4 regions of the Ruegeria sp. N4 genome follow, and region 3 is predicted to be linked to each of the others. Evidence: riboswitches for the same ligand, from Rfam matches in the RefSeq annotation. Region 3 holds a riboswitch; each other region holds the start of a gene.
What was found. Region 3 has a riboswitch for cobalamin ahead of ACR0LW_RS04610 (DUF1636 domain-containing protein). Riboswitches for the same ligand answer to the same signal wherever they lie in the genome.
Positions count from the first base shown of each region.

Region 1: it holds a riboswitch for cobalamin, as region 3 does, so the genes downstream of both, ACR0LW_RS16475 (hypothetical protein) here and ACR0LW_RS04610 (DUF1636 domain-containing protein) in region 3, are expected to answer to the same signal.
Region 2: it holds a riboswitch for cobalamin, as region 3 does, so the genes downstream of both, ACR0LW_RS07260 (DUF1636 family protein) here and ACR0LW_RS04610 (DUF1636 domain-containing protein) in region 3, are expected to answer to the same signal.
Region 4: it holds a riboswitch for cobalamin, as region 3 does, so the genes downstream of both, ACR0LW_RS13480 (hypothetical protein) here and ACR0LW_RS04610 (DUF1636 domain-containing protein) in region 3, are expected to answer to the same signal.

Region 1 covers NZ_JBQFLT010000011.1:122,876-130,003, forward strand. Annotated here, with positions in the region: gene ACR0LW_RS16455 (TRAP transporter large permease) at 1-358, shown strand, start outside; gene ACR0LW_RS16460 (IclR family transcriptional regulator) at 370-1,149, shown strand; gene metH (methionine synthase) at 1,178-3,907, opposite strand; gene ACR0LW_RS16470 (homocysteine S-methyltransferase family protein) at 3,904-4,956, opposite strand; gene ACR0LW_RS16475 (hypothetical protein) at 5,171-5,470, opposite strand; cobalamin riboswitch at 5,593-5,804, opposite strand; gene ACR0LW_RS16480 (AbrB family transcriptional regulator) at 5,900-6,964, opposite strand.
Region 2 covers NZ_JBQFLT010000003.1:164,758-171,885, reverse strand. Annotated here, with positions in the region: gene ACR0LW_RS07285 (LacI family DNA-binding transcriptional regulator) at 1-872, shown strand, start outside; partial or broken gene ACR0LW_RS07280 (GH1 family beta-glucosidase) at 877-2,175, shown strand; gene ACR0LW_RS07275 (glucokinase) at 2,197-3,204, shown strand; gene ACR0LW_RS07270 (carbohydrate kinase family protein) at 3,239-4,165, shown strand; gene ACR0LW_RS07265 (D-lyxose/D-mannose family sugar isomerase) at 4,184-4,849, shown strand; cobalamin riboswitch at 4,909-5,112, shown strand; gene ACR0LW_RS07260 (DUF1636 family protein) at 5,212-5,568, shown strand; gene ACR0LW_RS07255 (ABC transporter ATP-binding protein) at 5,565-6,341, shown strand; gene ACR0LW_RS07250 (ABC transporter substrate-binding protein) at 6,357-7,128, shown strand, end outside.
Region 3 covers NZ_JBQFLT010000001.1:915,413-922,540, forward strand. Annotated here, with positions in the region: gene ACR0LW_RS04585 (hypothetical protein) at 1-272, opposite strand, end outside; gene ACR0LW_RS04590 (TolC family outer membrane protein) at 347-1,765, opposite strand; gene ACR0LW_RS04595 (protein-L-isoaspartate O-methyltransferase family protein) at 1,861-2,514, opposite strand; tRNA gene ACR0LW_RS04600 (tRNA-Cys) at 2,743-2,816, shown strand; gene ACR0LW_RS04605 (NAD(P)-dependent oxidoreductase) at 2,867-3,859, opposite strand; cobalamin riboswitch at 3,963-4,182, shown strand; gene ACR0LW_RS04610 (DUF1636 domain-containing protein) at 4,276-4,656, shown strand; gene cobW (cobalamin biosynthesis protein CobW) at 4,653-5,708, shown strand; gene cobN (cobaltochelatase subunit CobN) at 5,712-7,128, shown strand, end outside.
Region 4 covers NZ_JBQFLT010000008.1:46,578-53,705, forward strand. Annotated here, with positions in the region: gene ACR0LW_RS13465 (bifunctional 2',3'-cyclic-nucleotide 2'-phosphodiesterase/3'-nucleotidase) at 1-1,444, shown strand, start outside; RNA gene ffs (signal recognition particle sRNA small type) at 1,484-1,582, shown strand; gene ACR0LW_RS13475 (alpha/beta hydrolase family protein) at 1,612-2,469, opposite strand; cobalamin riboswitch at 2,628-2,848, shown strand; gene ACR0LW_RS13480 (hypothetical protein) at 2,936-3,343, shown strand; gene ACR0LW_RS13485 (protein-tyrosine phosphatase family protein) at 3,335-3,847, opposite strand; gene ACR0LW_RS13490 (DNA polymerase III subunit gamma/tau) at 4,021-5,778, shown strand; gene ACR0LW_RS13495 (TauD/TfdA dioxygenase family protein) at 5,810-6,679, shown strand; gene ACR0LW_RS13500 (YbaB/EbfC family nucleoid-associated protein) at 6,909-7,128, shown strand, end outside.

The DNA of each region.
Region 1 (7,128 bases), on a different contig from region 3:
GACCTCGATGGGTGGCTACCATGCAGTTCTGTTTACCTCGATGGTGATTGTCTTCTTCTCGGGCATGGTGCTGGAAAGCCTGCCGGTGACCATCATCCTTGCGCCAATCCTTGCGCCGATTGCGGCATCGGTGGGTATCGATCCGATCCACTTCTCGGTGATCTTTCTAGTCGGCGCGTCCATCGGGTTCATTACGCCTCCGTACGGGTTGAACCTGTATGTGGCGTCGGGCGTGACCGGCGTGCCCTATTTCCGGCTTCTGCGCTATACGGTTCCCTATCTGGTGGCACTGCTGTCGGTCTGGATTCTGGTTTCGCTGGTGCCCGATCTGGCCTTGATCCTGCTGCCAAATAACTAGACTGTTGCGGGATGACCGAAGCGGACACAAAAGACAAAGACACCCAGATTCCCACGAACCTGCGCCTGCTGCTGATCCTGGAAGAGGTGGCACGGCGCGGGGTCGCCGTCAAACCCTCGGACCTGATCGACGCATTGGGTCTGGCAAAGCCGACGATACATCGCCTGCTGCAAACAGCCGAGGCTGAAGGGTTTCTTCAGCGTGATCTGGATGGTCGGTCTTATGGTCCCGGTCCGCGTTTGCGGCAGCTGTCGCTGAATACCGTGTCGTCCGAACATCTTCGCACGGCCCGCCTGGCCATTATTCGCGGCGTCGCGGATGAAATCGGTGAAACCTGCAATCTGGCGATCCCGGATCGCGAGGGTATGATCTATCTGGACCGGGTCGAGACGAAATGGCCGCTGAGAATTCAGTTGCCGATCGGAACACAAGTCCCGTTTCACTGCACCGCCAGTGGCAAGATGTATTTGTCGACCCTGCGCCCGAGCACTTTGGATGGGTTTCTTTCCGCAGGTAACCTCAGCCCGAATACCGATCGCACGATAACGAAGCCCCAGGCCTTGCGGGCCGAGATAACCCGCGTCGCGCAGAACGGGTTTTCGACAGATGATGAGGAGTTCATGCCCGGTATGACGGCCATCGCGGTCCCGGTCATAGACAAGAACAACAGGCTGGCCGCCACTCTGTCCGTTCATGCGCCGACGCAGCGCCATGATCTGAACAGTTTGAAGCAATTTCTTGCCTTGCTACAGGACGGTGCGCGCAAACTGTCGGGTTTGCTGACCTCGTAGCCCGGCGATTGATTGACAACTTGTCGCCTTACGCGGCTGCTTTGCGCGATGCCTTGGCCGGGACGTAGTTGAGCACCGGGGCCAGCCAGCGTTCGGCCTCTTCCACGGTCATTCGTTTTCTCTTGGCGTAGTCCTCGACCTGATCGCGTTCCACTTTGCCAACGCCAAAATAATAGCTGTCCGGGTGCCCGATATAGAGCCCGGAGACAGATGAGCCGGGCCACATCGCCATGCTTTCGGTCAGCGTCACGCCGGTCGCGGCCTCGGCGTCCAGCAGGCTGAACAGCGTGCGTTTTTCGGTGTGATCGGGCTGGGCCGGATAGCCCGGCGCGGGGCGGATACCGGCATAAGGTTCGCTGATCAGGGCCTGTGGGTCGAAGTCTTCACCCTTAGCGTAACCCCAAAATTCACGCCGGACCCTTTCATGCAGCATCTCGGCCATGGCTTCGGCGATCCGGTCGGCCAGAGCCTTGACGAGGATCGCGCCGTAATTGTCGTTGGCCTTGTCCAGCCGCTCGGCAATGTCGGAGTCCTCCGGTCCCGCCGTGACGACAAACCCGCCGACATGGTCCGCACTGTGGCCTTCGGGCGCCACAAAATCCGACAACGCGACATTCGGGCGATCACCGCGTTTCGCGGTCTGCTGGCGCAACGCGTGCAGGGTGGCCAGAGTTTCAGCGCGGTCCGGGCCGGTATACAGCCTGATGTCATCGCCGACCGCGTTGGCAGGCCAGAATCCAACAACCGCGCGGGGTGTGAACCAGCGCTCTGCGATAATCTGATCCAGCATTGCCTGCGCATCGGCGAAAAGCGCCCGGGCCGCCACGCCCTGTTTTTCATCTTCAAGAATTCCAGGATAGACACCGCGCATTTCCCAGGTCTGGAAGAAGGGCGTCCAGTCGATATAGCGGGCGATTTCGGCCAGATCCCAATCCTGCAGAACGCGCGTTCCGGTGAAGGACGGAGCAACGGGCTCGTAAGCATCCCAATCCAGTTTCAGCGCATTGGCCCGCGCCTTGGCCAAAAGCAGGCGGTTCTTGGCGCGTTCGCCGCGCTCGTGCTTGTCGGCCACATCCGCATATTCGGCCTGAATCCCGGCGACATAATCGGGTTTCTGCGTCGGGCTCAGCAAAGCGCCGACAACCCCGACCGCGCGGCTGGCATCGGTGACATAGACCGCCTGCCCATGCGTGTAACGCGGCGCGATCTTGACCGCCGTGTGCACCCGCGACGTGGTCGCGCCGCCGATCAGCAGCGGAATATCGAACGCTTCGCGCTCCATTTCCGAGGCCAGATGCGCCATCTCGTCCAGCGACGGCGTGATCAGTCCTGACAGGCCGATAATGTCTACCTTCTCGTCGCGCGCGACTTGCAGGATCTTCTGCGGCGGGACCATGACGCCCAGATCGACGATCTCATAATTGTTGCAGGCCAGAACCACGCCGACGATATTCTTGCCGATATCGTGCACGTCCCCCTTCACCGTGGCCATCAGAATCTTGCCCGCAGATTGCCGACCCTCACCGCCATTCCGGCGCTTTTCTTCCTCCATGTAGGGCAGCAACACGGCCACGGCCTGCTTCATCACACGAGCTGATTTCACCACCTGCGGCAGGAACATCTTGCCCGCGCCAAACAGATCGCCCACCACGTTCATCCCGGCCATCAGAGGCCCCTCGATGACATGCAAGGGGCGTTCCGCATCGCCGCGCGCGGCCTCGGTGTCTTCTTCGATGAACTCGGTGATACCGTTGACCAGCGCATGCTCCAGCCGTTTCTCGACCGGCCAGTCGCGCCAGGCCAGGTCGCGGGTTTTCTCCTCGCGCTTGTCACCACGGAAACGTTCGGCGATGTCCAGCAGGTTCTCGGTCGCGCTGCCGCCGGATTTCGGCTGGCGGTTCAGGACCACATCCTCGCATGCTTCGCGCAGGTCGGGATCGATCTGGTCATAGACCGCTAGTTGGCCCGCATTGACGATGCCCATATCCATCCCGGCCTGAATGGCATGGTACAGGAACACCGCATGCATCGCCTCGCGCACCGGTTCATTGCCACGAAAGCTGAAAGACAGGTTCGACACCCCGCCCGAGACATGTGCATGGGGCAGGTTCTGACTTATCCAGCGGGTCGCCTCGATGAAATCGACGCCGTAATTGTCGTGTTCCTCGATTCCCGTGGCGACGGCAAAGATGTTGGGGTCAAAGATGATGTCTTCGGGTGGGAACCCCATATCCTCGACCAGAATGCGATAAGCGCGGGCGCAAATCTCGGTCTTGCGCTCGAAGGTGTCGGCCTGACCGGCCTCGTCAAAGGCCATGACCACCACAGCAGCCCCATAGGCCAGACACAGACCCGCGTGATGGCGAAACGCCTCTTCGCCCTCTTTCAGGCTGATCGAGTTCACCACAGGCTTTCCCTGCACGCATTGCAGCCCGGCCTCGATCACCTCCCACTTCGAGCTGTCGATCATGATTGGCACGCGGGCGATATCGGGCTCGGACGCGACAAGGTTCAGGTATTCGACCATCGCCTGTTTGCTGTCGATCAGCCCTTCATCCATGTTGATGTCGATGATCTGAGCGCCGTTTTCCACCTGATCCCGCGCAACGTCCAGCGCGGCGGCATAGTCGCGGTTCACGATCAGCTTGCGAAACCGGGCCGAGCCGGTGACGTTGGTCCGCTCACCCACATTCACAAAGGGGATGTCGGGCGTCAGGACAAAAGGCTCCAGCCCTGAGAGGCGCAGGTGACGGGTCATGCTGGTACCTTTCTGGGGGCAAAAGGGGCAACCGCTTCGGCAATCGCGCGAATATGGTCGGGTGTGGTGCCGCAGCAACCGCCGACCACGTTGACGATGCCATCGCGGGCAAACTCTTCGACCTGAGCGGCGGTCTGGTCCGGGGTTTCGTCATACTGTCCGAACTCATTCGGCAGGCCCGCATTGGGGTAGGCGCAGGTCAGGGCGGTAGCCACGCCCGAAATCTCGGCCATATGCGGGCGCATGGATGCAGCGCCAAGGGCGCAGTTCAGCCCGACGGTGAAAGGGCGCGCATGGGCGACCGAGTGCCAGAAGGCGGTGGGCGTCTGGCCAGAAAGCGTCCGGCCCGAGGCATCGGTGATCGTGCCCGAGATCATCAGCGGCAGGCGACGTCCGGCCTTGGCGAAGCTCTCGAAAGCCGCAAAAATCGCCGCCTTGGCGTTCAGCGTGTCAAAGATCGTCTCGATCAGGATCAGGTCAGAGCCTCCTTCGATCAGCCCGTCGATCTGCTGGCCATAGGCTATGCGCAGATCATCAAAACTGACGGCGCGGTATCCGGGATCGTTCACATCCGGGCTGATCGAGGCCGTCCGGTTCGTCGGCCCCACAGCCCCGGCCACAAACCGGGGTTTGCCGTCCTCAGCCGTGGCCCGGTCCGCCGCGCGCCGCGCCACCTGCGCGCCTGCGACGTTCAGATCATGCACCGCAGCCTCCAGCCCGTAATCGGCCTGCGCGATGGTGGTTGAGGAAAAAGTGTTGGTTTCAAGGATGTCCGCCCCGGCCATTGCGAATTCATACTGTATATCCTCAACCGCCTGCGGCTGGGTCAGCACCAACAGGTCGTTGTTGCCCTGTTGCGGATGATCCGGGTGATAGTGATGCCGACAGCCGGGGCCATGGATGTGACCGTTGGCGGTAAAATCCTCTTCGGTCATGTTCAGCGTCTGGATCATTGTGCCCATGGCCCCGTCAAGGATCAGGATGCGCTGGGCAGCCAATGCGCGCAGCGTCGCGAGCGCGGGTGTGTCGGGCAAGGTAAAGTCAAGCATTCGCGGTATCCAATCGGCTGTGTGGGCCGAAGGTATAGCGCGTTGGCATTATGAGGTGAAATGATTGTTATTCGACTAAATTATGAGTTTGCGTCATGATGCACCTTGTTCGGCGTGCAAATCCAACGAAATCACTAATAAGCAGTCAAAGCATTGCCCGGCCAAAATCGTCCAAAATGCGGGCGATGGCACAGGCTGAATTGCCCGCATGAGATCACAAGGCGGCGCGGCGCGCGCGATGGCCCCCTCGGCGCTGTTTTGCGGGCAGGGCCAGGAACAATGGTTCCAGGGGCATCTGCATGGATCTGGCCAGCAGGTCGCAGAACACAGCGATGGCGGGTGAGGTCTCGGCAAACGGTTTGGCCTTGGCCAAAGCAATCCGCGCCTGCGCATGGTAGTTCGCGGAACCGGGCAGGCCGCCCAGCCATTGCATATAGCCCATCTGCCCCAGCTCTTGCGCGCGCTGCGGAGGCACGTGGCCGGTGTCCAGTTGGGAAATGGTCAGGTCAAGCATAACGACGCCCTCCGCGTTTTTGGGCGGCTTGTGTGGGGCATCAACAGTGATGTCTGGCCAATGCGGTCCATCTCTTGTCGCTCCGTCCACGGGCACCCCGCCCGAGTTAAGGTGACTGCGGCACATTTGCGCCGGAGATGGCAGGTCTCCTGACTTGCGGTTCATCGCTGTCCCCGTCCTTCCCGGACAACCCATGCGGGGTCATCCAGTGGTCTGTCGGGGGTCGCTCGCCGCTTACAGTTGCGGGGGCAGTTGCGGCCTTGGGCGTTTGCCCGCACCGCATTCCCTTTTCAGCCGACTCAGAGCGTCGGACACCATCGGCTGCACAGTCTCATAAGGCCAAAGCCCTGTCTACCGGTGCCAGCAAAGCACGCAGCGTCGGATTGCAACCCGTCGGGACTTGAACCCAAATCAAACTGCGAAACCCTTCTAATCCCGAGAGCGGGACCAGCGCACCAGAAGACTGGCCGCGATGGGCGCGCCGATGATCACCAGAACGATCCGTGTCAGGTGGTGGGTAATGACAAACCCGAGATCCGCGCCCGAGACGATGGCCAAGACCGTCATTTCAGCCTGCCCGCCGGGGGCATAGGCAAGGAAGGCCTCGATCGGTTGCCCGAACCCCAACGTGGTCACAAGGGCCGTGAAGGCTGCCGCAAGTATGGCCAGCACAACAACATAGGCGCAGCCCGCCGCCACAACTTTGCGCAGCTCGACCCATGTGACACCGATAAATTTCACGCCGATGGTGCAGCCGATAAAGAATTGCGCGACAAGGATCGCCTCGCGCGGTGGGCGGGTGTGGATGAAATCGCCCAGTGACAAGGCCGCAGTCAGGATCATTGGGCCCAAAATGGACGCTCCGAACAGGCCGATCCGCTCACCGCCTTTCCAGCCGACAATGGCGGCGACGACCATCAGCGCCAGTTCTTGCAGAGGCAGGTCGCGGGCGGGTTCGCCAATGGGGTTGGTCAGGTCAGCGTCGTAGAACAGGGTCAGGAGCAACGGGGCGAGCGTCACGATGATCAGCACGCGCGTGCCATGGATCAGGGACAGGGCGCGCGGATTGGCACCGGCCTCGGTGCCGAAGATGATCATGTCCTGCAACCCGCCGGGCATCGCGGCGTAAAAGGCCGTTTTGTCGTCAAAGCCCCAGACCTTGCGAAAGAACGGCACCCCGACCAAAGCGATCAATAGGATGAAGGGCGGGATCAGAGCAATTGACGCTGCCATTTTCGGCAGTTGGCCAAACAGATCAGGCGTGATCGAAGCCCCCACCGCCACGCCCAGGATGGTACGCGCCGCGACCGAGATCTGCCCGAACCCTTCCATCGGCGCATGCGCCAGTGCCGCAATCAGGCAGGCGGTCATGGGGCCGAACAGAAAGGGTAGGGGCAGGCCCAGCATCCAGAATACGACCGTTCCCAGCACGGCAAGGCCGAAGGTGATGGCCCGCCTTACGGGGCGGCTTGGTGATGTGGCTTGGACGGACAAATTTCAGGCCCGATGTCATGGGATCAATTGTATCCAATGGTATACAAATGGGCGCGGTTTGCAAGACCACGCGCACCGACCATTCAGAATGCCCGAGTGAAGAACGGCCTGTGATGCAGCTTGGCGCTATCAGCGTGTGTTGGATGAGATCCAGGAACGAGGTC
Region 2 (7,128 bases), on a different contig from region 3:
TGGCGACGGGCAAGTCCATGGTGATCGGGCATGTGATCCCCAGCTCATCCCAGCATGAAATGGTGAACCCGATTTTTGGGGATTTCGTCGCCGGTGCTGCAAAGAAATATGCCGAGCATGGCTATGACATGATGTTCACAAACGCCGACGACACCTCGATCGAAGAAGCTTATCGCAGCCTGTTTCAACGCGGCGCGGTGGACGGGGTCGTGCTGCAAGGTCCCAAGGTGAACGAGCATCGGATTTCAGTGCTCAGCCGCATGTCCGTGCCGTTTATCGTGCACGGACGTTCAACTGGGGTGGACCTGCCTTATGACTGGATCGACGTGAATAACAAAAGTTCTTTTCAGCGCGCGACCCGGTTTTTGCTGGATCTGGGCCATCGCCGCATCGCGCTGATCAATGGGCTTGAGGATATGGATTTCGCCCATCGCCGCCGCGACGGGTATCTTGCTGCGCTGGCGCAGGCCGGGCTGGAGCTGGATCCCGATCTGATGCGCAGCGCCGAAATGACCGAGGTTTACGGCCATCACGAAACCCGCGCCATGCTGGCGCTGGACAATCCACCCACCGCAATTCTGACTTCGTCAATGATCTCGGCCATTGGTGTGCGCCGCGCTTTGGAGGAGGCTGGCTTGCAGATGGGCCGCGATGTATCCGTGATTGCCCATGATGACGACCTGTCCTACCTCAAGAACGGGCAGGACGTGCCCATTTTCACAGCCACGCGCTCATCCGTACGTCAGGCAGGGGAACTGGCCGCCGACATGCTGATCGAGCGCATCAAGTCCCCGAACGATCCGACCAAAACCAAATTGCTCGAGGCGGAACTGGTCGTGGGCAGATCAACCGGCCCGGTGCCAAGCAGGTAACAAAATGAAATACACCCGCGCTGATTTCCCCAAGGATTTTCTCTTTGGTGTGGCAACCTCGGCCTATCAGATCGAAGGCCACGCGAAGGGCGGCGCTGGCCAGACCCATTGGGATACCTTCGCCGCCTCGCCCGGCAATGTCGTGCGCTGCGAAAACGGCGATCTGGCCTGCGATCACCTGAACCGGTTCCCGAAAGATTTCAATCTGGTGCGCGAGGCCGGGTTTGATTGCTATCGCTTTTCAACCAGCTGGGCGCGGGTCATGCCCGAGGGGCGCGGTCAGGTCAATCAGGCCGGGCTGGACTACTACGACCGGCTGACCGATGCGCTGCTGGATCGCGGCATCCGCCCCTGCGCCACGCTTTATCATTGGGAGCTGCCCTCGGCCCTGGCCGACCTCGGCGGCTGGCGCAACCGCGATATTGCCGGGTGGTTCGCCGATTTCACCGAGGTCATCATGGGTCGCATCGGTGACCGCATGCACAGCGTCGCCCCGATCAACGAGCCCTGGTGCGTGAGCTGGCTGAGCCATTTCGAAGGGCACCACGCCCCCGGCATGCGCGACATTCGTGCGGCCGCGCGCGCCATGCACCATGTTCTGCTGGCCCATGGGCGCGCCATTCAGGCCATGCGGGGGCTGGGGATGAACAATCTGGGTGCGGTGTTCAATCTGGAATGGGCCGAACCCGCCGACAGCAGCCCAAAGGCGCGCGAGGCCGCCGATCTTTATGATGGGATTTACAACCGGTTCTTTCTGGGTGGCGTCTTCAAGAAAGCCTACCCGCAGAATGTGCTGAACGGGTTGGAACAGCACTTGCCAACCGGTTGGCAGGACGATTTCGAAACGATCGGAACGCCCGTCGATTGGTGTGGGCTGAACTATTACACCCGCAAGCTGATCGCCCCGTCCGACACCGCATGGCCCAGCCTGAAAGAGATGCCCGGCCCGCTGCCAAAAACGCAGATGGGGTGGGAGATCGAGCCGACGGCCCTTTCTCGTTTTCTGACCCGCACGGCGCGGGACTACACCGGGGATCTGCCGATCTATGTCACCGAAAACGGCATGGCCAGCCCCGAGCGGCAGCAGGATGACGACCGGATAGAGTATTTGAATCAGCATCTTACGGCGGTGCAAACTGCGCTGGATCAGGGCGTTCCGGTCAAGGGCTATTTCATCTGGTCGCTGCTGGACAATTACGAATGGGCGTTCGGCTATGAAAAGCGGTTCGGGTTGGTTGATGTGGATTTCGACACGCTGGAGCGCAGACCCAAAGCCTCGTTTAACGCGCTGAAGTCGGCGCTGGCGCAGGGTGAACCCGTTTCGGTGCCCTTGGCACAACCGGCAGGTGCGGTGCACGCGCATTGGAACCTGGTGGCAGATATCGGCGGCACCAACACCCGGCTTGGGGTCATCACAAACGGAGAGCTGACGGATCTGCGCAAGCATCCGACAGGGACTCTGCCCGACCTGCTTGACGCGTTCCACAGCCTGCGCGATGACATCGGCACCGACCCTCAGGCCGTTGTCGCCGCAGGCGCGGGCCCGGTTCGGGATGGCGTGATCCAACTGACAAACGCCCATCTGGACCTGTCCGAGGCTGAGTTAGCCAAGGCCACAGGTGCGCGGCATACCTATGTGATCAACGACTTCACCGCTGCAGGATGGTCCGTGGCCGAGGCAACGAAGGCCGATGTGGCCGTGCTGCAGGGCGACCCTACACCGCCAACCGGCACCCGTCTGGTCGTTGGCCCGGGAACCGGGCTGGGTGTCGGGGCGCTGTTGTATTCGGAAGGACATTACCACACAGCCTCGGGCGAAGGCGGTCATGTCGGTGTCTCCCCGCGTCACCGGGACGAGGTTGATATTTTCGAAGCCGCCCGCCACATCGCGCCGGACTGTTTCTTTGGCGATAGCCTGACGCTTGAAGCTGAAATGTTCCTGAGCGGCACGGGGCTGCCTGTCCTCTATCAATCCATCGCACTGGCCGCCGGTCAGACTGACGCAGCGCACCGCCCGGCAAAGGACATTCTTCACGACGCCCGCAACGGATCGGATGCGCATGCCATCAAAGCGGCAGAGATGTTCACGACCCATCTGGGCGCTCTGCTGGGTGATCTGGCCGTCACCTTGATCCCCCGGGGCGGCGTGTTCCTGGTGGGCGGCGTGGCTGAGAAGAACCGCTGGCTGTTTGGCGAGCGTTTTCTGGACGCCTTCAATCAAGGCGGTCGATTCAGCGATTTGCGGCAAGGGATGAACCTTTATATCTCGGAACAGGTCGAATTTGGCATTGTTGGCGCTAACAACTTCTGCAAAAATGCGCTCATGCGGTAAAACCGTGTGACCATTTCCAAAGAAGGACCGCGGGATGATCCTGTGTTGTGGCGAAGCCCTGATCGACATGATCGCCGAACCGACCACGTCTGGCGCACAGGGCTATGTGCCCCATTCCGGCGGCGCAATTTTCAACACGGCCATCGCCCTTGGGCGCTTGGGCGCGCCGGTGGGGATGCTGACAGGCCTGTCCTCGGATATGTTTGGCGCGCAATTGGCGGACACGCTGAAGGCAAGCCATGTGGACACCTCGCACGTGATTGCCAGCGACCGCCCGACCACTTTGGCCTTCGTGAAGCTGGTGGATGGGCATGCCTCGTACAATTTTGTTGATGAAAACACGGCCGGGCGGATGTTGCAGCCCGAGGATATGCCGCAGCAATTGTTGGCGACCTCGACCCTGTATCTGGGGGGGATCAGTCTGGCCTGTGAACCCTGTGCCGATGCCTATGCCGCGCTGCTCGACCGTCATGGCGGCGACCGCGCGGTGATGCTGGACCCAAATATCCGGCCGGGATTCATCAAGGACCAGACCCGCTATCGCACCCGCTTGAATCGCATGATCGCGCAGGCCGATATTGTCAAAGTCTCGGACGAGGATCTGGACTGGATCATTCCGGGGCCGGAAACCCATGCCGAGAAGGTGCCCTTGTTGCTGAAGGCCGGACCGTCCGTGGTGATCGTGACGCGGGGCGGTCAGGGGGCCTCGGGCTATCTGGCGGACGGGTCCGAGACCTCGGTGGCAGTCAAACCGGTGCAGGTTGTCGATACTGTGGGCGCCGGCGATACGTTCAACGCGGGCGTTTTGGCCGAACTCCACCGCGCCGGGCACCTGAGCAAAGAGGGCCTGCGCGCCTTGACGCCTGATAGCCTGCGCGCGGCTTTGTCCCTGGGCGCAGAAGTCGCCGCCGTCACCGTATCCCGCGCCGGGGCAAACCCGCCCTGGGCGCATGAGCTTTGATCCCCCGAGGGAACCGACATGAAACGATCCGACATCAACGACATCAAGACCGAGGCGCAGGCCTTCATCAAATCCTTCGGCGCGGTCCTGCCGCCCTTCGCCGACTGGTCCCCTGATCAGATGCGCAGCGCAAAGGCCGACACGATCCGCGCCCGAGGGTTGGGCTGGGACATTACCGATTACGGTCAGGGCAAGTTTGATGAGCTGGGCCTGTTCCTGTTCACCCTGCGCAATGGCGACGTGAATGATCTGAACCAGGGTCGCGGTATGCTCTATGCCGAGAAACTGCTGATTTCGCGAGACAAACAATTATCTCCGATGCACCGCCATATCATCAAGGCCGAGGACATTATCAACCGGGGCGGCGGTGATCTGGTGATGGAGATCTACGCCTCGGACCCCGAAGGCGGCATTGATCGCGACAATCCGGTGGTTGTGCCCAGCGATGGCTGCGACGTGACGATCACGCCCGGCGAATTGCTGCGCCTGAAACCCGGCGAAAGCGTGACCCTGATGCCCGGTATCTGGCATGCCTTCTGGGCCGAGCGTGGGGATTGTCTGATCGGTGAAGTCTCAACCGTCAATGACGACCGCACCGACAATGTGTTCGAGCAACCGATCCCCCGGTTCGCGACCATTGAAGAGGACGCAGCGCCGGAATTTTTGCTGGTTGCGGATTACTAAACACTCAGTCCGCGCCGCCAAAATCTCGACCAGAGCGCTTGACAATTAAATCCGCGACAGACTAGCTGACCAGCGATGGTTCCCGTAGCGATGCCTGCGGGATGAAAATGGGAATACGGTGCGGCCCTGCGGCCAAATCCGTGACTGCCCCCGCAACTGTAAGCGCAGAGCGACGCCAAATCACCACTGGCCTGAACAGGTCGGGAAGGTTGGCCAAGCCACGACCCGCAAGTCAGGAGACCTGCCATCACCTGTGCAACCAACCCGGGGCGGGGTGTCCTGGAAGGAGGATTTGATGGCTCAATTTTTCGCCTGCGGGCGTGGCTTTTTCTTTTCGCGCGGTTTCCGCAGCGGGAACAGCCATGTCATCCCAAGCTGACCACTTCGTCCTGATCTGTTCGACCTGTCAGGGTGAAATCGAAGCCAAGGCAGCCAAGGCCAGTTTGGACGCAACCCTACCACCGGGGTTTGCGACCCGAATGATTGCCTGCATGGCAGGGTGCGAACGCCCCATGACCGTTGGGCTGCAAGCCGAAGGCAAGGCGCAGTATCTGTTCGGCGATATCCAAAGCCCCGCCGATCTGGACGCGATTGCCGCCTTCGCCCGCCAATTCCGCGACAGTGACGACGGCTGGACCAGTGCAACCGATCGGCCCCTTGCCCTGCTTTTCAAAACTCTGGCCCGTCTGCCGCGCCTTTCGACAGAGGGCGAGAAATGAGTTTTCTGGTTGCCAAGGGGCTCGAATACTACGCCCTGAATGGGGATGTGTTGCTACAGGATGTCTCCTTCTCATTGGATGAGGGGTCGATCCTGGCCATTGCCGGGCCAAACGGGGCCGGGAAAACCACGCTGTTGAACCTGCTTTGTGGCCTCGAACGTCTGGCCTTGGGCGATGTGACGATCAAGGGGCGAAGCCTGCGTCAATTATCTGCCCCTGAACGGGCACGCACCATCGCTGTGGTCGGGCAGCAGGAACTGCCTGACGGCAGGCTGAAACTGCGCGACTATGTGGCCCTTGGGCAAATCCCGATTCAGGCCGACCGGTCAGCCGAGGATCATAAGGCCGATCTTGAGCGGGTGCTTGAGATCACCGAACTGGTCCCGCTGGCCGATAAACCGATGCAACGTCTGTCCGGCGGCGAACGTCAGCGGGCGCATATCGCACGGGCCCTGGCGCAAAGGCCATCGCTGCTGTTTCTGGACGAGCCGACAAACCACCTCGACCCCGACGCCAAGGGCCACATGCTGTCGCTGGTGGCCGAACTAGGCGTGACGGTTGTGATGATCGTGCATGATCTGGTCATGATCCCCGAATTCGCCACCCATGTCGCTTTGATGAAGGCAACCCGCATGACCGGCTTCGGCCCGGTTCCCGAAGTTCTGACACCCGAGCGTGTGCGCGATACGTTTGGCGTTGACTACCTGTGTTTCCAGCACGAAGGGCGCGTGATCCCTGCGCTGGATATCCGAAAACGAAAGCTGTCATCATAACAGGAGAATTTGATAATGCAGAAATTCTGGTCCGTGGTCCTTGTTTCGGGCCTCGCAAGTGGTGCGGCGGCGCATGAAGTGACCGTCGACAATTGCGGCGAACCACTGGTGTTCGACGGCACGCCCGAGCGGATTGTCGTGCACGACATGAACATGACCGACATGGCCTTTGCGCTGGGTTTGCAGGACAAGATTGTCGGCCTGACCGGCATTACCGGCTGGTACAAGACCAGCCCGGATTTCGATGCAAAACGCGGTGACATCCCGGAACTGGCGCCCAAATACCCCACCGTCGAAAATCTGGTCGCGGTCGAGCCGGATATGTTCTTTGCCGGTTGGTATTACGGCATGCAGCCGGGTGGCGAAGTCACCCCCGACACGCTGGAACCCTTTGGCATCAAAACCATGGTCCTGACCGAAAGCTGCGTTCACCTGAACAAGGACCGCCCCGAAGCCAGCATGGACCTTCTGTTCGATGACGTGCTGCGTCTGGGCAAGGTGATGCATGTGGAAGACAAGGCCGAAGCGTTGGTTTCGGGCTGGAAAGACCAGCTGGCGGCCATCGAATCCAAAACCGCAGACCTGCCGAAACCCCGCGTCTTCCTGCTGGACGGTCCCGCCGATGCGCCCTTTACCGCCGGTAAATTCGCCATTCCAGACGCCATGATCGAGGCTGCGGGCGGTGTCAGCGTCACCCATGACATGGACACCAGCTGGGGTCGCACCTCATGGGAAGCAGTGGCCGCCGCAAACCCCGAATTTCTGGTCCTACTGGACTATCAGACCG
Region 3 (7,128 bases):
GCATCGCTATTGGCCGCCGCGTCGGCCTTCACGATGTCACAGGCGCGCAGCAGCATTGGTTTCGCCGATTCCTCGGCGCTGTATTTCGGTTCCAGCTTCAGCGGGGGCTGTTCAACCTGAGCGGGTTTTGAGATTCGCAACGCCTCGGTCAGCACCAGACGCCCGGGCTTGCGCGCGCCCGAGGACGGGGCTTTGCGCCCCTCTTCGCTGACCAGACGTTTGACCGAAGACAAAACGTCTTCGATCCCGGCTTTTACGACATTGTCCGTCATTTTGCTCTACCGCTCTTTCCTCAGGCCCGAGTGTAGCCAATCCTGTCAGAGCGAACAACAGATAGTATTGCCCGTCAGTCCCGACGCAACGCTTTGAGGACGCGATCCAGGTCTTTGCTCTGTTTGCTGACCTGTGCAGGGGCTTTCTTGACCAGATTATAATACAGCGTCGGGTCATAGATCTGCACCGCCAGACCCAGACGTTCCGCCGTCAACAGGCCCTGAGCCTGCAACAGCTGATAGGCAGCGCGCGAACGCTCGGTGCGCGAGGCGACCTCGTTCAGCTGCGCATCCAGCAAATCCTGCTGCGCGTTCAGAACGTCCAGCGTGGTCCGTGCGCCCAGGGTTGCCTCTTCGCGAATCCCGTCAAAGGCGACCTGCGAGGCGCGTACCTGCTCGGTCGATGCCCGCAGGCTGGCCGAAGCGGCCTGAAAGTTTGCATAGGCTTCGGACACGCCCTGCGTGATGTCCTTTTGCACGTTCAGAAGGTTCGCGCGCGACGCATCGCGGGTGGCCATCGCCCGGCGCACCGATGCCGCCAGACGTCCGCCGGCATAGATCGGCTGGTTGAAGTTCAGCGAGACACTCGCATTTTCGGTGTCATCGTCATTGTCATAGCTTTCCGTAATGCCCGCATCGGCATTCAGCGTGACGTTCGGCCCCAGATTCGCCCGCTGCTGCTGGACCTGCAAATCAAGCGCACGCACTTCGTGCTGGGCCGCAAGAATGGCCGGATGGTTGCGGCGCGCGAACGAGATCGCCTCGGACTCGGACCGGGGCAGTGACGGAAGGCTGGGCTGACCAGCGGTCGCCCCCGGTAGTTTGCCGACGGCATTTACATATTCCGCCTGCGCCGTGCTCAGGTTACCGCGTGCAACTGCCAGATCGGCCTGGGAACTGGCCAGCTGTGCCTCGGACAGGGCGACGTCCGTGCGCGTGACTTCACCCACTTCGAAACGGTCCCGCGAGGCCCGAAGTTCCTCGGCCGACACATCGACGTCATTCACCTGAATCTGCACGGTTTCTTCCTGCAGAACGACGTTGAGATAAGCGTTTGCTGCGCGGAACAGAATGGCCTGCTCGACATCGATCAGGCTTTGGCGCGTGGACAACACGATTTCCTGCGCGGATTGCTTACCGAGAATCGAGAACCCGCCATCATAGATCAACTGGGCCAGCGTGAGGCCGGTAAAGAATGTCGAAGGCTCGTTCCGGACCACTATACCGCTAGTCGTTGTCCGCGTGTAATCCTGCGAAACGCGCACTGTCCAGTTGATGATCGGACGCAGCGCGGACACCGCAATGGCAACATCTTCATCAGCGGCACGCAACAGCGCGCGGTTCTGTTCAAGAAGACCGCTGGTGTTATACGCCCCGATAAAGGCATCGGTCAGGTTGTCCGCCCATGCCAGGCGTACAGGCATAACGCTAAGGGCAAGACCAGCGGTCACCGCCAAGGCCCTGACCAGCTTACCAGTTGCCGTTCCACGCATCACCAAATCCTCTCAAATCAAAATTACACTGCCCTGCGGGAAGTTTGCGTTGCCGTTTTCAACTAATCAAGGTGGCAGAAAAAACCACCGCCCGACTATAGCGAAAATGCACACTCGACTGAAAAACTGTCCAGTGTCGGCGCACTGGCGTTGAAAGCGTCGCGCCAGCTGACCCGGTCACCAGCCTTGCGCCCGATCCGAACGACGCCCAGACCATCCTGCACAAACAGACAGGCGATGCGCCCGTTGTCTTTCAACTGACCCAGCAGAGCGTCCGGCACCTGCTGCACGCCGCCCTGTATCATGATCACGTCGTAAGGCCCGTGTTCCTCGGCCCCTTGCTCCAGCGGGCCGACATGCACCACGGCATTGTCTGCGTCCGCCTCTGTCAGGGCATCCTGCGCTTCTGCGGCCAGCGCTTCATCGCTTTCAACAGCAACCACCAGTTCGGCCATGCGCGCGGCAACGGCGGTGGAATATCCCAGCCCCGGCGCGATATCCAAAACTGCCTCATCTTTGCAAATATTTACGGCGTCCAGCATCTTGGCCAGAGTCCGAGGCTCCAGCATGCTGCGCCCGTCCCCCAGATCGATTATGCCTTCCACATAGGCTGCCTCGCGCTGCGCATCCGGCACGAAATTCTCACGCGGGACGGTCAGCATGGCATCGATGATCGGGAATTTCGTGACATCAGAGGGCCGAATCTGCGTATCGACCATAGTGCGGCGTCGGGTTGCGAAATCTGTCATGTGATCTCTCGTCTGAATTCCCACGTTTTTTTGGCTTTTGCCACATCCCGCAGCAACCGGCAACGGCCCTGTTGCCACAGCCCGGACCGTGCGACAGGTTTGTGATCCGGCCCAGATCAGCATTTCCCGCCTCAGGCGCCAAAATTACACGCAATCCTCTGGACGCCCCATAAGAAAGCTGCTAAAACGCCTGTCACACCACGGCAAGTATTTGATTTTACTTGAAAAGGCGAGTTGGCGGAGTGGTGACGCAGCGGATTGCAAATCCGTGTACACCGGTTCGATTCCGGTACTCGCCTCCACTTCCTTCAATACCTTCACCTCGCGACGCAAAGACGAAAGCGCGCCCCTCTTAGGAATCGCGCCCCGCCGGGATAACCTCATAACCCGGTTCTTCAGGTTCATCGTCCTGCATTTCAGGTGGAAAGCCGGGCGCGCGGATGTCGAGGCCGGTGGCGTCTTCCAGGCGTTTGATGATGTTGGGCGACAGTTCGCGTTCGCCGTAGCGTGCGATGCCGTCCTCGAAGATCTTGATCATGATCGGGTTGATCTCAAGCGGGACACCCGCGCGGTCGGCGACGTCCTGAAACAGGCCGATATCCTTTTTGACAAGGTCCATGGTAAAGGAAATATCGCGCGAGCCGTTCAGGATGACCTGGCTTTCGGTCTCATGCACAAATGAGGTGCCAGACGAGATCTTGATCGCCTCATAGGTCGTGTTCAGGTCCATCCCGGCGGCTTTGGCGGTCACCAGCGCTTCGGCGCAGGTGATCAGGTTGGCGGTGGCCAGATAGTTGGTCAGAACTTTCAGAACCGAGGCCGAGCCGAGTTCGCCGGTATGCAACACCCGACGGCCCATCGTTGTCAGGAAGGGCAGGATTCGCTCAAAAGTATCCCGGTCGCAACCCGCGAAGATCGAGATATTGCCGGTTGCCGCCCGGTGGCATCCGCCGGAAACGGGGCAATCAACCGCCGCCCCGCCCCGTTCGATGACCATGGCACCCAGCCGCTTGGCCTCGGCCTCGTCGGTGGTGGACATTTCCATCCAAATTTTGCCGGGGCCGACCTCGGGCAACATCTCCTGCATCACCGCGTCCGAGGCGGCAGGCGATGGCAGGCAGGTGATCACCGCGTCGCAATCGTGCATCAGCTGGGCCGGGCTTTCGGCGGCCTTTGCGCCCTTTTCGACGAATTCTTCCACCAGGTCTGCATTCAGGTCATGGACCGTCAGGTCGATCCCGTTGCGCAGCAACGAGCCCGAGAGTTTTCCGCCCACATTTCCAAGTCCGATGAACCCAACTTTCATTATTCGCGTCTCCCTGCGTGTTTTCCGGTATGCGACCATGTCGCGGGCACCGCGTCATGCCGCCCAGCGACGCTGGCAGGTCGCTTTTCATCCTAGCCACGCGATGGTGGTCGCATCGCGCTTGACAACCTGCCCACACGTGCCGCATGTCCCTGTCGTTGGTGTCGGCGACAGCCGATGAAAAGGGAATGCGTCAACGGTTTATCCGCCAAACGCAGCCGCCCCCGCGACCGTGACCGGAGAGGGTGCCCAATGCCACTGGCCTGCCAGGCCGGGAAGGCGGGACATCCGACAGAGGAGCCAGACGAACCGGGCCTCTGACATCCGCAAGCCGGGAGACCTGCCAGCACCCGAAGTTGAAACCGGGCGGGGTGTTCCGGTGTCGGGTCCATGTGCATCGCGTGGCCCGCATGAAACCCCGTCCCCCGCGAAGAGGATTTGGGGGGATGAGAGACATGACCGAGACTGCGCCGGTCGAGCTGCTGGTTTGCACCACGTGCCGCCGGGGTCTGCCCATCGAGGATGATGACCAGCGCCCTGGCACATTGCTGCACAAAGCGCTGGAACAGGCGGACCTGCCCGAGGGCGTCACGCTGAAAGCCGTCGAATGCCTGTCGAACTGCGATCAGGGCTGTTCCATCGTGCTGCGCGGCGGGCCGGATCGCTGGACCTTTGTGTACGAGAACCTCAATGAAACCGATCACGTTGACGTCATCGTCGACGGAGCGACCAAGTATCTGGCCACCGAGGACGGCTTGGTCAAATGGCGCGAGCGCCCCGAACATTTCCGCAAGAACTGCGCCTCGCGCATTCCCCCGATTGGAGCCCTGAAATGAGCAATCTCGAAAAACTCCCCGTCACTGTGATCACCGGCTTTCTGGGCTCGGGCAAGACCACGCTGGTCAAGCATCTGATGCAGAACCCGCAGGGCAAGCGTCTGGCCGTGGTGGTCAACGAGTTCGGCGATGTGGGCGTTGATGGCGACATCCTGAAATCCTGCGCCATCCCGGATTGCCCGGCGGAAAACATCATGGAACTGGCCAATGGCTGCATCTGCTGCACCGTGGCCGATGATTTCATCCCCACGATCGAGGCGCTGATGGCGCTGGAGCCGCGCCCGGATCACATCCTGATCGAAACCTCGGGCCTCGCCCTGCCGAAACCGCTGCTCAAGGCGTTCGACTGGCCCGATATCCGGTCGAAAATCACCGTGGATGGCGTGATCGCTCTGGCCGATGCCGAGGCTGTGGCCGCAGGTCGTTTTGCCCCGAATGTTGAAGCGGTGGATGCCCAGCGGCTGGCCGATGACTCGATCGACCACGAAACGCCCCTGTCCGAGGTGTTCGAGGATCAGATCTCCTGCGCCGACATCATCCTGCTGACCAAGCCCGATCTGGCCGGTCCTGAGGGTGTGGCGAAAGCCAAAGAGGTCATCGCTGCCGAAGCCCCGCGCCCCCTGCCCGTGGTTGAAGTGGCCGAAGGTGCCGTGGACGTGCGCGTCGTGCTGGGCCTTGAGGCCGCCGCCGAAGATGACATGGACGCGCGCCCCTCGCATCACGACGGCCACCATGACCACGAGCATGACGATTTCGAAAGCATCATCGTCGAGTTGCCGGAACAGACCGATCCCGCCGATCTGGTAGCCAAGATCGAACGTCTGGCCAAGGAACTGAACATCCTGCGCGTCAAAGGCTATGCCGCCGTTCAGGGCAAACCCATGCGTCTGCTTGTGCAGGCCGTTGGCGCGCGCGTCCGCCACCAGTATGACCGCCCGTGGGAGCCCGGCGAGGACCGTCGCTCACGTCTGGTCGTGATTGCCGAGCATGACGACATCAAAGAGGCCGCGATCCGCGATATCCTCGTAGGCGTCACCGAGGCCGCCGAGTAAGCCATGCACGTCGTCTTCCGCGAAAGCCACGGGTTAGAGGAAACCGAGACCCCGACCGATCTGGGCCAGAGCCCGGCGGATCTGGTGGTGCTGTCCTTCTCGGACAGCGACCTTGGCGCTTTCGCGGCGGGCTGGCATCGCGGTGGCGGCCCCGAGGGGCGGATGCCGACGATGCGGCTGGCGAACCTGACGGCGCTGAAGCATCCTCTGTCGGTTGACACTTACGTGGAGCAAACGCTGGAAGGCGCGAAGGGTATCCTGATCCGCCTGATCGGTGGTGTGCCTTACTGGTCCTATGGCTTGCAACAGGTTCTGGCACTGGCGCAGACCAAAGGCATTGCGCTGGCGGTGCTGCCTGCGGATGGGCGCGAGGATACGCGGCTGGATGACTATTCCACCCTGCCCGTCTCGACCCTGCGGCGGCTGGCGCATCTGTGCGACACCGGCGGAGAGGTGGCGGCGCAGGCCGCCCTGGCGCAGATGGCGCTGGCGGCGGGGCTTTATGCCGGGCCGGTGATGGGGGCCAAGACGCTGCCCGAATGCGGCGCGTGGTGCCCGGACCGCGGCGTGATCCCGGTGGATACGGCATTCACGGGTGACGCGAAACGCATCCTTGTCACCTTCTACCGGGCCTATCTGACCTCAGCCGACACCGCCCCGGTCGCGGCCCTGATCCGCAGCCTCCGCACGCGTGGATTCGAGGCAGTGGGCCTGTTCGCCCCATCGCTGAAAGCCCCCGCAGCGGCGGATTGGCTGCGTGAGCAGGTCGTGGCGCTGGCCCCGTCGGCCATCATCAACGCCACCTCATTCTCGGGCAAAGGCGCGTCGGGCACCTCGCCTCTGGACGCCGCCAACGTGCCGGTATTTCAGGTGGCGCTGGCCACCTCGCGCCGCAAGGCATGGGCCGAGGCGGAACGCGGGCTGTCCCCCGCCGACCTCGCCATGCACGTGGTACTGCCCGAGGTGGACGGGCGGATCTCAGCAGGCATTGCCTCGTTCAAGGAACCGGGCAAGCGCGACCCGCATCTGGAATATTCCCGTTTCGCCCACCGGGCCGAGCCCGAGCGGATCGAAGCGATCATCGACCGTGTATCCGGCTGGCTGGCCCTGCACGACAAACCCAAAGCCGATCAGATTCCTGCTCTGGTTCTGTCCACCTATCCCGGCAAGGACTGGCAGATGGCCCACGCGGTGGGCCTCGACGCGCTGGCCTCGGCTGAGGCTATCTTGGATGACCTACAAACGCAGGGATACAGCACTGAGGATCGCGACCGGCCCGAGGGTGGGCGCAATCGCGCCCGCCCTGGGGGGCGGGTCGGGCGCGATCCGGGGCTGCCGCCCCGGGAAACAGGTGAAGACTTCGTATCCGAACTGCCTGATGCCCGGATTTCATGGCCGCTGACGGATTACCTAACCGCAT
Region 4 (7,128 bases), on a different contig from region 3:
GGACCATGCGGTGCTTGACCGATCGATTTCGCTGAACGGGCAGGGCATTCCCATCCGCGTGGGCGTGTTGTCGGTTCTGCCCCCTCAGACCGCGCAATGGGAAGCGCATCATCTGGGCGATGACATCACGGTCGAGGATTGCCTGAGCGCGGCGCGACGCTCCGTGCAGACCCTGAAATCGGCGGGGTGTGATCTGGTCATCGCGCTGGCTCATTCCGGCCTCGGTCAGGATCAGGATGTACCGGGGCTGGAGAATGCCGTGATCCCGTTGGCCGCTATTGACGGCATTGACGCCCTTGTAGCCGGGCACACGCATCTGACCTTTCCCGGAAACGACCATCAGGGGTTGGCCCATGTCGACCCCGAGGCCGGGCTGGTCCATGGCAAACCGGTTGTCATGCCCGGGTCCGCAGGAAGTCATCTGGGCGTGATTGATCTGAACCTGTCCCACTCTGCCGATCTCGGGTGGCAAGTCACCGACCTGCAGGTCGCGTTGAGACCGCTTCGCCAGACCAAACCCGCCCCTGAAACGCCAGAGGATCCCGTCATGGTCCGGCTTTTTGCACCCGTGCACGCCCGAACCCGCACCAAGATGGCCGAGCCGGTGGCGCGAATCGCACAACCGATGCACACCTATTTCAGCTTTTGCGCCGTTGATCGGGGGTTGGCATTGGTGGCCTCGGCGCAAGCTGCTGCATTACGCCCCTATCTGTCCGGCACCGCACTGGCCAATATGCCCATGTTGTCCGCCGTTTCGCCCTATAAATGCGGCGGTCGGTCCGGGCCGCGATATTATACCGATGTCCCGGCGGGCGAGGTGTGCCTGCGCCACATCGCGGACCTTTACGTCTTTCCGAACGAACTGAGGGCGGTGAAGGTCAGCGGCGCTCAGGTGCTGGACTGGCTTGAGATGTCGGCGGGTCTTTTCAACACCCTGCGTCGCGACGACGAGACCGATCTGATCGACTCCGGTCGGGTTGGGTACAATTTCGACCTTCTCTTTGGCCTGACCTACCAGATCGACCCGTCCTACCCGGCCCGGTTTGACGCTCAGGGGCAGTTGATCGACAATTCTCACCGCCGCATCCGGCAGGCCAGAATTGACGGGTCTACGCTTGACCCCAATCAGGATTTTGTGGTCGCGCTCAACAATTACCGCGCCAATGGTGGCGGGCATTTCCCGTTTGTGGAAACGGCAGAGCCGATCAACCTGCCTGCAATAGATATCAAGCGAATCCTACGCGATTATCTGACCGGGTACCTGCCCGCCGACCCGCTGTCTCAGGCGGTTTATCCGTTTTCGTTCGCGCCGCAGGCCGGGGTTCAGTCAATCCTCAGTACAGGGCCCGGCGCGCTGAAATACCTGTCAGAGTTGCAGAACTACGACCCTATCGTTCTGGACCCGGACCCGCAGGGGTTCGAACGCATCCGGCTGACACTCTGACGGGTTGTCATTTTCCCCAGGCTTCCCTATATCAAGCGCTGAGAGGTTGGCGCGGGCGAGCGCCTCGCCAACCTGGTCAGGTCCGGAAGGAAGCAGCCACAACGAGCCCCGCTTGGGTCGATGTCCAACCTCTCACCTTTCCCCCATGTATCCGCTCATCAGCACAATCAGGCAACCAACTGGGGCCAGATTGCCGAATTCCGGCGGGCAAATGCGCCGATATGGCCGATCTCTTTCACTCCGAATTCCTTGGGCGACAACAGGTGCCGCCGCGCGCCCGGCCCATACAGATCCGCCAGACGCCATACGGCTTTTGGCGGGACGGTCTGATCGTCGTCGCTGGTGAACAGATCCACCGGAACACCCAGATCCGCCCAGCGCGCCGGTGGCAAATCCTTTCCGATCTCTGGCACATAATTCAAAGGTGCGGTGCACCACCTGCGCCATTGCCAATAGACAGAGCCCGGCAGATCGGCACCGAACCCAATGGCTTTGCCGGGCAGATACCCCAGGGCTTTCACAAGCAGCGGAACATGCCCGTGCCAGAACGCCCAGGCCAACCCCCGATAGGGCCATGGGTGATCGGACAGCGTCACCAGCCCCGAGCAGACACAGATCATCCGGTCGATCTGGTCGATATCCGGCTGAATCGGCCCCAGCATTCCGCCGACGGAATGACCAATGCTCCATTGCCGGGCGTCGGGAAACCTTCGGCGCATCTCGGCCCGTGCTGCGGGCATGTCGATCAGGGCCCAGTCCGACATCGTGACCTGCGATTTGCGCATGGGGCCGGAAACAGAGTGACCGAAATCACGATAGTCATACGTCAGGCAGGCCATGCCACGCTCGGCAGCCAACCACCGGGCAAAGTGCTGGTAGTAGTCGCGCGGCACACCGGTCGCCCCGTTCAGTACCACCACCGTTTCGGGATCAGTAAAAGGCCGATACAGCCGCGCCGACAGCTGCGCCGGGCCAGCGGGAAACTGAAAATCCTCGATCTTCACGTGCAGTTGCGTGTCCAACATCGAACCTGCGGGCCTTTCTGAACCAATCGGTTTACCTGCCCAAGAGGCACAACAACCCGCAGCCGAGTCAACCCCGCTGCCACTTGACCACACGTCGCCCGAAACAAGGCATGTGTACGCGACACCCAAAACCCCGCTTGACTCAGAACGCGAACAGACGCTAGCGGTTGTGTGATGGTTTCCGATCCACACAATAGGTCGGGATGAAAAGGGAACACGGTGCGGTTCTGCCCGGTCAAACCGGAACGAACCAAAGCCGCGACTGCCCCCGCAACTGTAAGCGGTAAGCGATGCCGGAATGCCACTGGCCGAAAGGCTGGGAAGGTCGGCAAAGCAACGACCCGCAAGTCAGGAGACCTGCCATCATCAACGTAACCGAAACTCGGGCGGGGTGTCCGGGCAGGTCCTGACAGCGCATAGCTGAACCGCCTGCCAACGTCCCCGTCCACCGCGCGGAGGGCGCAGGATGATCTGGAAGACAAAAACCCACGAATACGTGGCGACCATTTGCCAACGCACAGGCGGGCCCTGCCCCGCAATGGCGCGCATGGCACGCGCGCTGGCCGAGGCAATGAACAAGGCCGACCACGTCACCAGCGAAGGATTCGAAATCGAAGGCAGCAGCGACCTGACGCATTGCGCGCAAGGGTGCATGGCCCGCTTTCGCGCCGGACCAGAACAGATACGCATCTTCTGCGGCACCGAGGCGGACACGCCGATCCAAACGCTGGATACCTATGCCGACCTGATTTTTGACGAGACATGCGCGGCCCTTCCGTCCGGGGCCTTGCCAAGAACGCCTTGCGCCATGCTTGAGGTCTTAGCCCTGAGACCTTCAAGACCAGTGCAGGAACCGGCGCGGGTATCAGCCTGAGCGCGCATCCAAAGGTGCGTGGTTCGCTTTCGTGGCCCATGCCATCTGCTCGTCGGTTTCCACCGCGCAGGGGCGCAGGGCCCGCAACCGGGCCAGCGCCTTGTCTGCCGGTTCCCCGCATTCCAGCATCAGGCGCAAGACCACCATACCGGATCGCCCGCACCCACCCCGGCAATGCACCAGCACCCGGCCACCGCCGGACAAAGCCTGCCGCGCCGATGCGCTGACCGACCCCCACCGATCGTGAACGGCGCGCGGCGGGGCGCCAAAATCCTCGACCGGCAAATGAACCCATCGGCTGGCGCGGCCCTGAATGTCACTGCCAAAGGTCCGGGCCCCGTCCTGCAGCATCTCAACTTCCGTGGTCATCGAGATCACAAGACCGGGTTTCCAATCCGCGATTGTATCCAGATCGCCCGCATAATCTCCGCCGCGTCCCGGCATCGAGGTCAGCGCAAGTGTTCCGCCTCCGACTTGCAGCGCGTAGACGACCAGTTGCGACATCAAAGATTTCCTCCCAAACCCAAGCCTGCTTGTAAAATGTGCTTCAAAAATACTGAGATTCCAGTTTACGCCGATCTCGGGTCTTTCCAAACCAAATTTCCCCGACCGCGCGGTGGACGCGGGCGGCAGCGGCCACTACGCTGCGACGACGTCCCGAATCCGCCAGAGCAGACATGACCGACACAGACAGCCCCGCCTATCAGGTTCTCGCCCGCAAATACCGTCCGGAAACCTTTGCTGATCTGGTGGGTCAGGACGCGATGGTGCGCACGCTGAAGAATGCGTTCGAAGCCGACCGGATCGCCCAAGCCTTTGTCATGACCGGCATTCGCGGCACCGGCAAGACAACCACGGCGCGGATCATCGCCAAGGGCATGAACTGCATCGGCCCCGATGGCACTGGTGGCCCGACAACCGAACCCTGTGGCGTCTGCGAACATTGCACCGCGATCATGGAGGGCCGCCATGTCGACGTGATGGAAATGGACGCCGCCAGCCGCACCGGCGTCAACGACATCCGCGAAATCATCGACAGCGTCCGCTATCGCGCCGCCTCGGCCCGCTACAAGATTTACATCATCGACGAGGTTCACATGCTCTCGACCAGCGCCTTCAACGCGCTGCTCAAGACGCTGGAGGAGCCGCCCGAACATGTGAAGTTCATCTTCGCCACCACCGAGATTCGCAAGGTCCCGGTCACGGTCCTGTCCCGCTGCCAACGCTTCGACCTGCGCCGGATCGAGCCCGAGGATATGATCGGTCTGCTGCAAAAGATCGCCAGCGCCGAAGGGGCCGAGATTGCCGAGGACGCGCTGGCCTTGATCACCCGCGCGGCCGAGGGGTCTGCCCGCGACGCAACCTCACTGTTGGATCAGGCGATTTCTCACGGCGCAGGCGAAACCACCGCCGACCAGGTGCGCGCCATGCTGGGGCTGGCCGACCGTGGCCGGGTGCTGGACCTGATGGATATGATCCTGCGCGGCGATGCCGCCGGGGCCCTGACCGAGCTTAGCGCGCAATATGCCGAAGGGGCCGACCCGCTGGCGGTGCTGCGCGATCTGGCCGAGATCACCCATTGGGTCTCGGTCGTCAAAATCACGCCGGACGCAGCCGAGGATCCGACAGTATCCCCTGACGAGCGCGCCCGTGGCCAGCAGATGGCCGACGCCCTGCCCATGCGTGTGCTGACCCGCATGTGGCAAATGCTGTTGAAGGCGCTGGAGGAGGTCTCGGCCGCCCCCAACGCCATGATGGCCGCCGAAATGGCAGTGATCCGTCTGACCCATGTGGCCGACCTGCCCAGTCCGGAAGAACTGATCAAACGTCTGCAGGATACACCTGCGCCACCAAATGGCGGACCGGGCGGCGGTATGCCGATCCACGGCAACGGCACTGCACCGGTTGAAGCGCGCGCAGCACCGACCTATACGCCTGCGCCTCGCGGGGCAGCGGGTGCTCCGGTCGCGGCGCTGGCCCAGGACACGCAGGCCGCTTTGGCGCGCTATCCCAGTTTCGATCACGTGGTCGAACTGATCCGCGTCAACCGTGATGTGAAACTGTTGGTCGAGGTCGAAAACGGCGTGCGGCTGGTTTCCTATCAGCCGGGACGCATCGAGTTTACGCCTGCGCCGCAAGCCCCGACGGATCTGGCCCCACGGTTGGGCTCGGCCCTGCAGCGGTGGACAGGCAATCGCTGGGCCGTGTCGATTGTGTCCGATGGCGACGCGCCGACGATTGCCGAAATTCGCGACAGGGCGGAACTGGCGCTGAAAGAAGAAGCCTCGGAACACCCGCTGGTTCAGGCCGTGCTGGCACATTTCCCAAAGGCCAAGATCACCAGAATAGAAACTCCCGAACAACGCGCGGCACAGGTCGAAACCGAAGCCTTGCCAGAGGTCGAGGATGAATGGGACCCGTTCGAAGAGGATTAACTCGACCCCCGCCCCATGACCGAGGAGCCTGATGCGCACAACCCCGCTGCACCCCAAATTCGGCCTGATTGTTCATGACGTCGACCTGCGCGAGGTCACGCAGGATTATCTCTACCCCCAGATCCGGCATGCGTTTGAAACGCATTCCGCTCTGCTTTTTCCGGGGCAGAGCATCTCGGATGACGATCACATGCGTCTGGGTGAACTGTTTGGTCCGCTGGAAAATCGCGAACAAATGGCGGCGGGGCGCGATGTGGAGTTTCAGGTGTCGGAACTGTCCAATCAGACAGAGGACGGCTTGCGCGCCCGCGATGATCTGCGCCTGCTGGATTTGCAGGCCAATATGCTGTGGCACACGGACAGCACGTTCCTGCCTACCCCTGCTCTGATCAATATTCTGACCGCCCTCGTGGTCCCACCCAGCGGCGGCGAGACGGAACTTGCCTCGACACGCGCCGCCTGGGCCGAGATGCCCGGCCACCTGAAAGAACCGCTGCAAGACGCCATCATCTGGCACAGGCTGTCGCATTCCCGCATGAAAATCGATGCCGATCTGGCAGCCCTGCCCCGGATGACCCGTTGGCCCGATCGGCCCTGGCGGGCAATCTGGCCAAATCCTGTCACGGGGGAAGAGGCCCTGTTCATAGCATCCCACGCCTTCGCCATCGAAGGGCTGGGGCACAAGGAAAGCCAGGCCATTCTGGACGAGGCCATCGCCTTTTGCACCCGGCCCGAATATGTCTATTCGCATCAATGGACCGCGGGCGACGTCCTGATCTGGGACGAGCGGGCGACGCTGCACCGTGGACGACCATGGGACTACAACCACCCACGCACATTGCGGTCGATCTGCTGTTCCGTAACCGAAGCGGACGGACTGGACCGCGTCCGCGTGGTGTAATGCGAACCCTGGAACACTCCCGCGCCCGCCACGGGCCATCGGCTGACGCCGATACCCCTGAGCGGCGTTGGGCCGGGCAGCGCGCGGGCAAAGCCCGCGCGCTGCCGGGCCCAAAGGAAGGAAAGGTCTTGCCAAAGACCTTGACGACGGGCGGGAGCTTTTCTGACCCCTTGTGCCATGCCTTTGCGGTCCGTATTTAGGCATCAAGCAAAGATACAGGAGAATTCGGATGCTCAAAGGACTCGGCGGTCTGGGCGATATGGCCAAGATGATGAAATCCGCGCAGGATTTGCAGACCAAAATGACCGACATGCAGGAAGAACTGAACACCATCATGGTGGTCGGTGAGTCAGGCGCAGGTCTGGTCAAGGCAACCGCCACCGCAAAAGGCGAACTCAAAGGCCTGGACATCGACCCGTCGATCTTCAACGGCGACGATAAGGAAGTGG